Regions from separate parts of the Enterobacter cloacae complex sp. genome, predicted to be linked through region 2. Evidence: predicted binding sites of a transcription regulator. Region 2 holds the regulator's gene; the other holds the start of a gene.
What was found. The regulator Fur, encoded in region 2, represses iron uptake genes when iron is present. The targets are predictions, from matches to a motif close to ATAATAATGAGAACNACTATCAA.

Region 1: a site for Fur is predicted at 4,455-4,477, ahead of bfd (bacterioferritin-associated ferredoxin). Genes of this name have one in related genera too.

The regions. Positions count from the first base shown of each region.
Region 1 is NZ_LT991957.1:1,647,550-1,654,769, forward strand. Features, by position in the region: gene rpsS (30S ribosomal protein S19) at 1-95, opposite strand, end outside; gene rplB (50S ribosomal protein L2) at 112-933, opposite strand; gene rplW (50S ribosomal protein L23) at 951-1,253, opposite strand; gene rplD (50S ribosomal protein L4) at 1,250-1,855, opposite strand; gene rplC (50S ribosomal protein L3) at 1,866-2,495, opposite strand; gene rpsJ (30S ribosomal protein S10) at 2,528-2,839, opposite strand; gene DBR02_RS08395 (prepilin peptidase) at 3,220-3,693, shown strand; gene bfr (bacterioferritin) at 3,677-4,153, opposite strand; gene bfd (bacterioferritin-associated ferredoxin) at 4,226-4,420, opposite strand; gene tuf (elongation factor Tu) at 4,597-5,781, opposite strand; gene fusA (elongation factor G) at 5,851-7,220, opposite strand, start outside.
Region 2 is NZ_LT991957.1:3,449,050-3,456,269, reverse strand. Features, by position in the region: gene potE (putrescine-ornithine antiporter) at 1-441, shown strand, start outside; gene pgm (phosphoglucomutase (alpha-D-glucose-1,6-bisphosphate-dependent)) at 532-2,172, opposite strand; gene seqA (replication initiation negative regulator SeqA) at 2,197-2,742, opposite strand; gene ybfF (esterase) at 2,926-3,699, shown strand; gene ybfE (LexA regulated protein) at 3,828-4,115, shown strand; gene fldA (flavodoxin FldA) at 4,271-4,801, shown strand; gene fur (ferric iron uptake transcriptional regulator) at 5,093-5,539, shown strand; gene chiQ (ChiQ/YbfN family lipoprotein) at 5,632-5,958, opposite strand; gene chiP (chitoporin ChiP) at 6,006-7,220, opposite strand, start outside.

The sequences.
Region 1 (7,220 bases), 1.8 Mb from region 2:
CGCAGGGGCTTCTTGTCTCCGCTTTCCACCGCTTTCTCTACCTTCTTCAGCAAGTGCAGGTCAATAAAAGGACCTTTCTTGAGAGAACGTGGCATGGCTTATCCTCTAAAATTATTTGCTACGGCGACGTACGATAAATTTATCAGTACGCTTGTTGCTGCGGGTCTTCTTACCTTTGGTCTGAACGCCCCACGGAGTTACCGGGTGCTTACCAAAGTTACGACCTTCACCACCACCATGTGGGTGATCGACTGGGTTCATCGCAGTACCGCGAACGGTAGGACGAACACCACGCCAGCGTGCAGCACCAGCTTTACCCAGAACGCGCAGCATATGCTCAGCATTGCCAACTTCGCCCAGAGTAGCGCGGCAGTCTGCTTCGACTTTACGCATTTCACCAGAACGCAGACGCAGGGTGACATAAGCACCGTCACGCGCAACGATCTGAACGTAAGTACCCGCGGAACGCGCCAGCTGACCGCCTTTACCTGGTTTCATTTCTACGTTATGAACGGTAGAACCAACCGGGATATTGCGCATCGGCAGGGTGTTGCCTGCTTTGATTGCAGCATCAACGCCAGACTGAATCTGGTCGCCAGCTTTCAGGCCTTTAGGGGCCAGGATGTAACGGCGTTCGCCATCTTTGTACAGAACCAGCGCGATGTTCGCGGAACGGTTCGGATCGTACTCAAGACGCTCAACAACTGCTGGGATACCGTCTTTGTTGCGTTTGAAGTCAACAATACGATAAGCCTGCTTGTGGCCACCACCGATGTGACGAGTGGTGATACGGCCATTGTTGTTACGACCACCGGATTTGCTGTTTTTTTCCAGCAACGGAGCAAAAGGTTTGCCCTTGTGCAGCTCAGGGTTAACCACTTTAACTACGTGGCGACGACCCGGAGATGTCGGTTTACATTTAACAACTGCCATTGTATTACTCCTCCGACTTACTCAGCGCCGCCAACGAAGTCCAGGTTCTGGCCTTCTTTCAGGGTGACGTAAGCTTTTTTCCAGTCGCTACGACGACCGATACGCTGTCCGTGACGTTTAACTTTCCCTTTAACTACCAGGGTGTTAACGACTTCGACTTCGACTTCAAACAGTTTCTGCACAGCAGCTTTGATTTCTGCTTTGGTCGCGTCTTTAGCAACTTTGAGAACGATGGTGTTTGTTTTTTCCATCGCAGTAGACGCTTTTTCAGAAACGTGCGGTGCGCGCAGCACCTTCAGCAGACGTTCTTCACGAATCATGCCAGCATCTCCTCAACTTGCTTAACAGCATCAGCAGTCATTACGACTTTGTCGAAGGCGATCAGGCTAACCGGGTCGATACCAGTCGCGTCGCGTACGTCAACCTTGTGCAGGTTACGCGCGGCCAGGAACAGGTTCTCGTCCAGCTCACCGGTGATGATCAGCACATCTTCCAGAGCCATGTCTTTCAGTTTCTGTGCCAGCAGCTTAGTTTTAGGCGCTTCAACAGAGAACTTCTCGACAACGATCAGACGATCCTGACGTACCAGTTCGGACAGAATGCTTTTCAGCGCGCCGCGGTACATCTTTTTGTTAACTTTTTGACTGTGGTCCTGTGGACGCGCAGCGAAGGTCACGCCACCTGAACGCCAGATCGGGCTCTTGATAGAACCTGAACGCGCACGGCCGGTACCTTTCTGGCGCCATGGCTTTTTGCCAGAACCAGTTACTTCAGCACGAGTCTTCTGAGCACGAGTACCCTGACGAGCACCAGCTGCATAAGCAACAACAACCTGGTGAACCAGCGCTTCGTTGAAATCACGACCGAAGGTAGTTTCGGAAACAGTCAGCGCGCTCTGCGCGTCTTTCAATACTAATTCCATTGCTATCCCCTTACGCCTTCACAGCTGGTTTAACGATCAGGTCGCTACCGGTTGCACCCGGGACCGCACCTTTAACCAGCAGCAGGTTGCGCTCAGCGTCAACACGTACTACGTCCAGGCTCTGAACGGTTACACGTTCGTTACCCAGCTGACCTGCCATTTTCTTGCCTTTGAACACTTTGCCCGGAGTCTGGTTCTGACCGATAGAACCCGGAACGCGGTGAGACAAGGAGTTACCGTGGGTAGCGTCCTGGGTACGGAAGTTCCAGCGCTTAACGGTACCAGCAAAACCTTTACCTTTAGAGGTACCGGTTACGTCAACTTTTTTAACGTCAGCAAACAGCTCAACGCTAATGTCCTGACCTACGGTGAACTCTTCGCCTTCAGCAAGACGGAATTCCCACAGACCACGGCCAGCTTCAACGCCAGCTTTAGCGAAGTGACCCGCTTCTGGTTTGGTTACACGGTTAGCTTTTTTAGCACCAGTGGTAACCTGAATAGCGCGGTAGCCATCGTTAGCCAGATCTTTAACCTGAGTAACGCGGTTTGCTTCAACTTCGATTACGGTTACTGGGATAGAAACGCCATCTTCAGTGAAGATGCGGGTCATACCCACTTTTTTACCGACTAAACCAATCATTGTTTCAACCTCTCAATCGCTCGATGACCTGATTAACCCAGGCTGATCTGCACGTCTACACCGGCAGCCAGATCCAGACGCATCAGAGCATCAACGGTTTTCTCAGTTGGCTCAACGATGTCAACCAGACGCTTGTGAGTGCGGATTTCGTACTGATCACGCGCATCTTTGTTAACGTGCGGAGAGATCAGAACGGTAAAGCGCTCTTTGCGGGTCGGCAGCGGGATCGGACCACGGACTTGCGCACCAGTGCGCTTAGCAGTCTCGACGATTTCCGCGGTTGATTGATCGATCAGACGATGATCAAACGCTTTAAGGCGGATACGGATTCTTTGGTTCTGCATGAGACCAGAGCTCCAATTATTTTATAAACGAAAATGATTACTCCTCAAACCCATTACGATTGATGGGAGAGTGTAACCGTTCTTACGTAGCTCCCCAATTGGGAGCATTGTTGAGTAACAAAGTGAGCTACTCTGGTTCAGATTGAACCCGCCGTCAATTACGACAAGCCCGCGCATTATACGTAAATCTGGGCAAGACGCAAGTGCCGTTTAGAAATTAAGCGCTAAAGGCATAGTGTGCGTGTGGCCACGCAACTTTTTCTGCAATAGCTCTTGTCTCATCGCTTTTCCTGAAGCGGCTACGCAACTGCGGATTTTGCACATTGCCGGGCACAGGGATTAGAAAGAATATGCGCTCAAATCCTTTTGAGGCCTGTGCCATGTTAATGACCCTCCCCTTTCTCCTAATCTATTTTTCGCTGTCGGCCTTGCTGGTACGCGCAGATATTCGCGATGGGCTCCTTCCCGACCGCTTGCTCTGCCCGCTGCTCTGGACGGGCCTGCTTTACCAGCTTTGTCTCCATCCTGATTTTTTACCGAGCGCGGTGGTGGGTGCGATGACAGGCTATGTTGGATTCGCCGCCATCTATTGGGGCTATCGGCTTGTCTGCCAACGTGAAGGGATGGGGTATGGCGATGTAAAATATCTGGCGGCGCTGGGGGCATGGCACGGCTGGTGTGCGCTCCCAATACTGGCGTTAGTGGCCGCATTGATGGCGCTGCTATACCTGACGGGTTTCTCGTTAATCAACCCAGATAAAGGGGCATTAAAAAACCCACTGCCTTTTGGGCCATTTCTGGCAGCAGCGGGTTTATGCGTTGGCTGGGAAAGCCTGATTAACTTTCCACTTTAATCTGAGACTGGAGATAGTTCTGTAGGCCAATTTTGCTGATGAGATCCAGTTCGGTTTCCAGCCAGTCGATATGCCCTTCTTCATCGGCCAGGATCTGGATCATCATATCGCGGCTGACGTAGTCATGTACGCTATCTGCATAGGCAATGGCTTCACGCAGGTCTTTTGCGCCCTCCAGCTCCAGCCGGAGATCGGAACGCAGCATCTCTTCGACATCCTCACCGATGCCCAGTTTTCCCAGATCCTGTAGGTTAGGGATGCCTTCAAGGAATAAAATACGCTCAATGTATTTATCGGCGTGTTTCATTTCATCAATGGACTCATGGTATTCCACATCGTTGAGGCGAGTCAGTCCCCAGTTCTTGAACATTCTTGCATGGAGAAAATACTGATTGATTGCGACCAGCTCATTTCCCAATAATTTATTGAGATAACTTATGATTTTAACATCACCTTTCATTATATAGTCCCTCCGCTTCCACTCATTGAAGCGTAGAACGGGCTACGGGGATGTCAAAAAAAAGATAGAGGCTTACGCGATCTCTTTGAATTCCGGGATCTGCATCAGTTCGTCCTGCATGATCTCACGCGCTGCGCGAACGCATTTACCGCATTGATTTCCCACCGGAACAAACTTGCGAAGCTGCTGGAATGATTGTGGCTGAAACTGGCGAACGGCCTGACGAATTTTTTTGTCGCTTACACCATTACATAAACAAACGTACATAAAGACTCCCGTTCAAAATATGCGCAAAGTGTAAGTGAGAATGGTTATGATTACAATAGCACATACGCCAGGATACGGGCCGGGAGCGGTTAAAAAATGCGAAAGTTTGTGACAGGGAAAGGGTCAGAAAATAAAAAAGGACGCCGAAGCGTCCTTTTTATTTCAGGGATAATTAATTAGCCCAGAACTTTAGCAACAACGCCCGCGCCAACGGTACGGCCGCCTTCACGGATTGCGAAACGCAGACCGTCGTCCATCGCGATTGGGTGGATCAGAGTCACAACCATCTTGATGTTGTCGCCTGGCATTACCATCTCTACGCCTTCTGGCAGTTCGATGGTACCGGTCACGTCAGTTGTACGGAAGTAGAACTGTGGACGGTAGCCTTTGAAGAACGGAGTATGACGGCCGCCTTCGTCTTTGGACAGAATGTACACTTCAGATTCGAACTTGGTGTGTGGCTTGATTGAGCCTGGCTTCGCCAGAACCTGACCACGTTCGATTTCTTCACGTTTGATACCACGCAGCAGAACACCAACGTTCTCACCAGCACGGCCTTCGTCCAGCAGTTTGCGGAACATTTCAACGCCAGTACAGGTAGACTTCGCAGTCTCTTTGATACCAACGATTTCAACTTCTTCACCCACTTTGATGATACCGCGCTCTACACGACCGGTAACAACGGTACCACGACCGGAGATGGAGAATACGTCTTCGATTGGCAGCAGGAATGGCTTGTCAATCGCACGCTCTGGTTCTGGGATGTAAGAATCCAGGTAGCCAGCCAGTTCGATGATTTTCTCTTCCCACTCTGCTTCGCCTTCCAGCGCTTTCAGCGCGGAACCACGAACGATTGGAGTGTCGTCGCCTGGGAAATCGTACTGAGACAGCAGTTCACGAACTTCCATCTCTACCAGTTCCAGCAGCTCTTCGTCATCAACCATGTCGCACTTGTTCAGGAACACGATGATGTAAGGAACGCCTACCTGACGACCCAGCAGGATGTGCTCGCGAGTCTGAGGCATAGGGCCGTCAGTTGCAGCAACAACCAGGATCGCGCCGTCCATCTGCGCAGCACCGGTGATCATGTTTTTAACATAGTCGGCGTGGCCTGGGCAGTCTACGTGTGCGTAGTGGCGAGTCGGGGTGTCATACTCAACGTGAGAGGTGTTGATGGTGATACCACGAGCTTTTTCTTCTGGTGCGTTATCGATCTGGTCGAAAGCACGAGCAGCACCGCCGTAGGTTTTAGCCAGTACGGTAGTGATTGCAGCAGTCAGGGTAGTTTTACCATGGTCAACGTGGCCGATAGTACCAACGTTGACGTGCGGTTTTGTACGTTCAAATTTTTCTTTAGACACGGCTATATTCCTTACTATAGTGCTCTCCCCTTCGGAGAGAGCACGGGACTTAGGTTTTAATCCTGTGGATTACTTACCACGGGCTTCGATAACGGCCTGAGCAACGTTGTTCGGCGCATCATCATACTTCAGGAATTCCATAGTATATGATGCACGACCTTTGGTCAGAGAACGCAGCTGAGTTGCATATCCGAACATTTCAGACAGCGGAACTTCAGCGTGGATCTTAACGCCAGTTACTTCGGATTCCTGACCACGCAGCATACCGCGACGACGGCTCAAGTCACCGATAACGTCACCGGTGTTCTCTTCCGGAGTTTCTACTTCAACCTTCATGATTGGCTCAAGCAGAACTGGTTTTGCTTTCTTAAAGCCTTCTTTAAAGGCAATAGACGCAGCCAGTTTAAACGCCAGTTCAGAGGAGTCAACGTCGTGGTAAGAACCGAAGTGCAGACGAACACCCATGTCTACAACCGGGTAACCAGCCAGAGGACCAGCTTTCAGCTGCTCCTGGATGCCTTTATCAACGGCAGGGATGTATTCGCCAGGAATTACACCACCTTTGATGTCGTTGATGAACTCGTAACCTTTAGGGTTAGAGCCCGGCTCCAGTGGGTACATGTCGATCACAACGTGACCGTACTGACCGCGACCACCAGACTGCTTAGCGTGTTTACCTTCAACATCGGTAACTTTCGCGCGAATCGCTTCGCGGTAAGCAACCTGAGGTTTACCCACGTTCGCTTCAACGTTGAATTCACGTTTCATACGGTCAACGATGATGTCCAGGTGCAGTTCACCCATACCAGCGATGATGGTCTGGTTAGATTCTTCATCAGTCCATACGCGGAATGATGGGTCTTCTTTCGCCAGACGGCCCAGAGCCAGACCCATTTTTTCCTGGTCAGCTTTGGTTTTTGGTTCAACCGCGATGGAGATTACCGGCTCTGGGAATTCCATACGCTCCAGAATGATCGGGTGATCCGGGTCACACAGGGTGTCACCAGTAGTCACGTCTTTCAGACCGATAGCAGCAGCGATGTCGCCCGCACGAACTTCTTTGATCTCTTCACGTTTGTTAGCGTGCATCTGTACGATACGGCCAAAACGTTCACGCGCCGCTTTCACGGAGTTCAGGATGGTGTCACCGGAGTTAACCACACCAGAGTAAACGCGGAAGAAGGTCAGGTTACCCACGAATGGGTCGGTAGCAATTTTGAACGCCAGTGCAGAGAACGGCTCGTCATCACTTGCGTGACGCTCAGCCGGAGTATCTTTACCGTCGTCCAGGATGCCGTTGATCGCAGGAACGTCAACCGGGGATGGCAGGTAGTCAACTACCGCATCCAGCATTGCCTGAACACCTTTGTTCTTGAATGCAGAACCACAGGTTACCAGGATGATTTCGTTGTTCAGAACGCGCTGACGCAGAGCAGATT
Region 2 (7,220 bases):
TTCACCATCGCTCAGGTGTTTAAATCTTCAGCTGACGAAGGGTATTTCCCGAAAATCTTCTCCCGCGTCACCAAAGCGGATGCGCCGGTACAGGGCATGCTGGCGATTGTGATTTTCCAGAGCGGTTTGTCGCTCATGACCATCAGCCCGTCGCTGAACAGCCAGTTTAACGTGCTGGTCAACCTGGCGGTGGTGACGAACATCATTCCGTACATTCTGTCGATGGCGGCGCTGGTGATTATTCAGAAGGTGGCGAAGGTGGATCCGCGCAAAGCCCGGGCGGCCAATATCGTGGCGCTGATTGGCGCAATTTATAGCTTCTATGCGCTCTACTCGTCCGGCCAGGAAGCAATGCTGTATGGCGCGATGGTGACCTTTATGGGCTGGACGCTGTACGGTCTGGTCTCACCACGGTTTGAACTGAAGAACAAGCATAGTTAAAAAAAAGCCCGGTGGCGCTAGCGCTTACCGGGCCTACGATCGCTGTTGTAGGCCGGGCAAACGCAGTGCCGCCCGGCACACAAACCGCACTTACGCGTTTTTCAGCACTTCGCTGACAATCTCTACCGCTTCTTTCTCAATCTGCTGACGGTGCTCAGCGCCGAGGAAGCTTTCGCAATAGATTTTGTACGCATCTTCCGTACCGGATGGACGCGCCGCGAACCAGCCGTTTTCGGTCATCACCTTCAGGCCGCCGATGGCCGCACCGTTGCCCGGAGCCGCCGTCAGACGCGCGGTGATCGGGTCACCTGCCAGCGTGCTGGCGCTGACCATTTCCGGAGACAGTTTTGACAGGGCTGCTTTTTGCGCAGACGTGGCGCCCGCCTGAATACGGTTATAGCTCGGCGCGCCAAAACGTTCCGCCAGCTCGTTGTAATGTTCCTGCGGGTTCTTACCGGTAACCGCGGTGATTTCCGCCGCCAGCAAACACATGATGATGCCGTCTTTATCGGTTGACCATGGGGTACCGTCAAAGCGCAGGAAGGACGCACCCGCGCTCTCTTCACCGCCAAAGCCAAAGCTGCCGTCGTGCAGGCCGTCAACAAACCACTTGAAGCCCACCGGCACTTCCACCAGCTTACGGCCCAGTGCGTCGACCACGCGGTCAATCATGGCGGAAGAGACCAGCGTTTTACCAACCGCCACCTCTTTGCCCCACTGCGGACGGTGCTGGAACAGGTAGTTGATAGCAACGGCCAGATAGTGGTTCGGGTTCATCAGCCCTGCCGGGGTAACGATACCGTGACGGTCATAGTCCGGGTCGTTGGCAAAGGCCAGGTCGAACTTGTCACGCAGCGCCAGCAGGCCAGCCATTGCGCATTCGGAGGAGCAGTCCATGCGGATCGCGCCGTCTTTATCCAGGTGCATAAAGCGGAACGTCTGATCGACGTGATCGTTCACGATGGTCAGATCCAGCTTGTAATGCTCGGCAATGCGTTTCCAGTATTCGATACCGGAACCGCCCAGCGGATCCACGCCCAGCTTCAGGCCAGCTTTCTGGATCGCGGCCATATCGACGATATCCGCCAGCCCTTCCACAAACGGCTGCACCAGATCCTGCTCTTTCACATGACCGGAGGCCATGGCTTCATCCAGCGAGATACGCTTCACGCCGTTCAGGCCATTTGCCAGCAATGCGTTGGCGCGATCTTCCACCACTTTCGTGACGTTGGTATCTGCCGGGCCACCGTTAGGTGGGTTGTACTTGATGCCACCATCTTCCGGTGGGTTGTGGGACGGGGTGATCACAATGCCGTCAGCCTGCGCGCCCCCTTTTTTGTTGTGTACCAGAATAGCGTTAGACACCGCAGGCGTTGGCGTGAAACCGTTGTTCTCCTGAACAATCACGTCTACGCCGTTTGCCGCCAGCACTTCCAGCACGGAGATAAAAGCAGGTTCAGACAGGGCGTGAGTATCTTTCCCAACATAGCACGGACCGGTGACGCCATTTTTCGCTCGCTCTTCCGCGATGGCCTGAGCAATGGCCAGAATGTGCGGTTCGTTAAAGCTGTGGCGCGCCGCGCTGCCGCGGTGGCCAGATGTACCAAACTTCACTGCGTGTTCTGCGTTGCCCACGACCGGCTTCAGCACGTAGTACTGCGCGGTCAGTTGAGCGACGTTAATCAAATCGCGTTGTTGTGCAGGTTGTCCTGCACGGCTGTGATTTGCCATTGCCTGGTCCTTCTGATGCAAGGGTTAAATTGTACCGCAAACCTTTTCGATCAATTCCGCCGGGAACTGCATGGATTGCATGATATGTTCGATCATGCTGCACTTGCGGCCCGTATTGGTATTCGTGATCACCCAGTATGGCGTACCGGGAACATGTTTGGGCTTGGTTTGATTGCCATTTTGCAGCAGCGTCTGCTCGTCACCTGCGAAGTAAACGCGGGTGCGGCCGTGCAGCGACTCTGTCGCTTCAGCAAAGGCATTGTGATCCAGTGAGTAAAGTGTAGACAGCACCAGCATAAAGCGGTTAACCGCCTTTTTCTGCTCGGCATATTCGTCGGACAGCAGCAGTTCACGCATCGCGCGCACTTTGTCTTTTGCCGGCATGACGGCAGGTTTTACCTGTGCAACAACGCTCGGCTGAGACACGACATCTTTAGTGACGGGAGTGGGCTGTGAGGCGGCGGAAATTTTAAGCATGCGCCGTAAAATGTCGGACGCGCTCTCCCCAATATGCCGCGTCTGGCTGGCAATATACTGATAGAGTTCGTCATCAACTTCGATTGTTTTCATCTTAATCCAGTGCGATATCTTATCTGAATACAAGTCGTTGAGATTATAGGTTCAAATCCCAACAGCGGATAGCGTCAAACCAGGTTGGCGGCAAAAGTCAGATTAAACTGGATCCTTGCCCCCGGGCGGCAGAATGGTCAACATGATACCCTAACCTGACAAACCTAAAAAAAGAACTTTGCCATGAAATTGAATACCCGAGCGCAAACTGCACAATCGCCGAACAATAATTCTCCCATCGTACTGGTTCACGGCCTGTTTGGTAGCCTGGATAACCTGGGCGTGCTGGCGCGCGATTTAGTGACCGATCATGAGATCCTTCAGGTTGACATGCGAAATCACGGTCTTTCCGGGCGCTCGGAAACGATGACCTACGCGGCCATGGCGCAGGATCTGCTTGATACACTCGATGCGAATAATATTCAGAAAGCGACGCTCATCGGGCATTCAATGGGCGGTAAAGCGGTGATGGCGCTCACCGCGCTGGCCCCCGAGCGGATTTCCGGGCTGGTGGTCATTGACGTTGCGCCCGTCAATTACGACGTTCGCCGTCACGATGAGATTTTCGCTGCCATCAACGCCGTGACGGCGTCAGGCGTCTCCACACGCCAGCAGGCGGCTGCCGTTATGCGCGAGCATCTCGATGAAGAAGGCGTGGTGCAGTTTCTGCTGAAATCATTTGTCGACGGACAATGGCGCTTTAACGTTCCGGTCCTGTGGGATCAGTATTCGCATATTGTGGGCTGGGAAACCGTCCCCGCCTGGCCGCACCCTACCCTCTTCATTCGTGGCGGCAACTCTCCTTACGTTACTGATGCGTACCGTGACGCGCTGCTGGCGCAATTCCCGCAGGCACGCGCTCACGTCATTGCCGGTGCCGGGCACTGGGTACATGCAGAAAAACCTGACGCCGTCCTGCGCGCCATTCGCCGCTATCTCACTGATACCGCGAATTGATTAAAAAGCCAGCGACCGGAAGACGACGGGCTTCCAGTCGTTGGCGTGTGGATTTGGGTGATGTATGATGGCGCGCTTATCGCCCGGGCATTAGCAGGGCGGCGTGTATCCCCCGAAGTCTCAGAATCATGGCCAAAGAACAAACGGACCGTACGACACTAGATCTGTTCGCGAATGAGCGTCGACCGGGACGACCGAAAACGAATCCGCTTTCGCGCGATGAACAGCTGCGTATCAATAAACGCAACCAGCTTAAACGCGATAAAAATCGTGGGCTTAAGCGTGTCGAACTGAAGCTGAATGCCGATGCCGTCGATGCGCTTAACGCGTTAGCTGACGCGCGCAACATAAGCCGCAGCGAACTGATCGAAGAGATGCTGATCGCCCAGCTTGAGACGTTACGCGGCAAGGCGTGAGTCAGAAAATCCTCAATATTACCTTTTTCATGTAGCACAGAGTGCAGTCCTGCGTGATAGCTGTTTCCGCAGGGTTGTCTGTTCTGCTATTATTGCCCTTATCCGTGGACAATTTGCGCCACCATACCATTAAGTTTCAAGAGGTTATTTTACTCATGGCAATCATCGGCATTTTCTTTGGCAGTGATACCGGCAATACTGAAAATATCGCAAAAAACATTCAAAAACAGCTCGGTAAAGACGTTGCTGATGTGCATGACATCGCCAAGAGCAGCAAAGAAGATCTCGAGGGCTATGACATCCTGCTGCTGGGCATCCCGACCTGGTACTACGGTGAAGCCCAGTGTGACTGGGACGATTTCTTCCCGACGCTGGAAGAAGTTGACTTCAACGGCAAGCTGGTTGCCCTGTTCGGCTGCGGCGATCAGGAAGATTATGCGGAGTATTTCTGTGATGCGCTGGGCACCATTCGCGACATCATTGAGCCACGCGGCGCGGCGATCGTCGGTCACTGGCCAACGGCGGGCTATCACTTCGAGGCTTCTAAAGGTCTGGCAGATGACGAGCACTTCGTTGGCCTGGCCATTGACGAAGACCGCCAGCCAGAGCTGACCGCTGAGCGCGTAGAGAAATGGGTTAAGCAGGTTCGCGAAGAGTTGAACTTGGACGATATCCTTAACGCCTGATATCCCTGCGGCGCAGCTCCGGTTGCGCCCGTTTTCCAGGTAAAACCGATTAAATTAATTGCTACAAACTTTTAACTTTTTCGCTCAGACCTGTACAATATCCCCCTGGTAAAAAGTGGGTGCCATCGAACAAGTTTATTGGTGATACCACGTTTTTATAAGCATACTTTGCTTGAGACTTGCAGTTTTCATTTAGGCATGGCAGTTCTATAATGAGACGCATTATCCCAAGTGCATTTTCTGTCACTTCTTCTTTTGAAGTGAATCGTTTAGCAACAGGACAGATTCCGCATGACTGACAACAATACCGCATTAAAGAAAGCTGGCCTGAAAGTAACGCTTCCTCGGTTAAAAATCCTTGAAGTGCTTCAGGGGCCAGACAATCACCATGTCAGTGCGGAAGACCTTTACAAGCGTCTTATCGATATGGGTGAAGAGATTGGGCTGGCAACCGTCTATCGTGTGCTGAACCAGTTTGACGACGCGGGCATTGTTACTCGTCATAATTTCGAAGGCGGCAAGTCCGTGTTCGAACTGACTCAGCAGCACCACCACGATCACCTGATCTGCCTCGACTGTGGCAAGGTCATTGAATTTAGCGATGATTCCATTGAATCACGCCAGCGTGAAATCGCCGCCCGTCATGGCATCCGCCTGACTAACCACAGCCTGTACCTGTATGGTCACTGCGCTGAAGGGGATTGCCGCGAAAATGAACATGCGCACGACGCAAAATAAGTGAGTGTTCATACTCTGAGCCAGCCGTGAGGTTGGCTTTTTTTTTGCCTGAAAAAAGCCCGGTGACACTGCGCCACCGGGCGTAAAGCAACTTATTTATTGTTATTGCGTATCTCGTTCCAGATCTTATCGCAACGCTTCGCCACTTCCTGATCGTTACCGGTTTTACGCGCCTGAATGCAGGCCTGGTAATCCATCACGCGAACGTTTTCCTGCGTGGCGAATTGCTCATGGGCTTTGTCTTTTTTCAGCACGTTCAGCACGCTTTGACAGGCCTCAATCTTCTCAGGAGAACCCTGTGCGGTATTGATGCACGCGCTGTAGGCCTCTTTCAGACGGGAGTCCTCTTTCGGCGCCTGATCCTGCACGCATGCCACCAGCCCGAAGGCCAGCAACGCAACGATTACCCTTTTATTCATCATGTTCAGTCTCCATAACGGCGGGACACCGCCCGCCGCAGCATTCATCAGAAGATGGTAAATGGCGCAATGACCATGAATTTCACGTCACGTTCATCCTGGAAGATGTTGCCGTAGCCGCCCGCGTAGCTCGGGATATCGGAGTGGTTGTCATACTGGGTGAAGTGCAGTTTGAACATCGTGCCTTTCGCACGGCCCTCCTGAAGGGTGTAAATCGCATCCAGGCTGTATGAAGACTCTTTCAGACGGTAGTTTGGATCGTAGTACGCGTCTGGCGTTGCCATATCCCCGGGCTTCGCATCCCAGGCGTACGCGTAGGATGCTCCCACTGCCCATCCGGGCAGGTTCCAGTTTTTCAGGTCATACATTGCGCCGAAGAAGACCGCCTTTTCGCCGTCGGCGTTAAAGTCAGAGCGGTTATCCCACCAGATATCCAGACGACCGTTAGAGGAGGCGTAGGTAGGCGTCATACGTTGCAGGAAGTAACCCTGCTGCCCTTCGGCCTTAACCCACGTCCCTTCCAGGCGTAAATCAACCTGGCCGACCTTGTAGCCGAAGGTCAGCGCCTGCAACCATGCGGTACCGTCATAGATATCATTTACGCTGCCATCGCTGACCTTATCGCGCGTGCCGTAGAACTGATAGCTGGTACTCAGCGGGCTACCTGCGATATCAAATTTATAGCTGGCCTTAGCAAAGTACTGATCGATATAGCCTTCAGCCTGACCGAACGCCGCTTCCAGCACCAGATCGTTTTTAAAGTCATACTTCGCGCCAAGAGAGTGGAGATACTCGACTTTGGTTTTTTTATCGTTCTGGTAGAACTTGTCCATCTCAATGTGCCACGGCGCTTTGTACTCGTTGGTCCACATATAGGAGAAGCTCAACGCCCCCGCATCGCCGTAGTCAAAATTAGCGCCGGCTTCCGCCCCCTGATAGGTACCTGGCATAAAGCTCCAGTGCGGCGCTAACAGCGTTTGTCCTGTTGGCTGGATATACCCCCCGCGCGCCCAGACCGGACCATATTTGAATTTTGCCGCCGCTTTATAGAGGCTGATACCGCTTTTATCGCCGGACCAGTCTTCGTCGTAGGCTTTATTGCTGGAGGAGAACGCAATTTCGTTCGGGTGGCCGCTGTCGCCATTTTCGGCCATTTCAATTGCGGTGAAAGCAGCAATATCAATCCCGAACATATCGGCGGCATATCCCGACTGGAAATCCAGGTTGGCGTTCCAGGTCGAGTGAGAAAGGTTGGTTTTGTA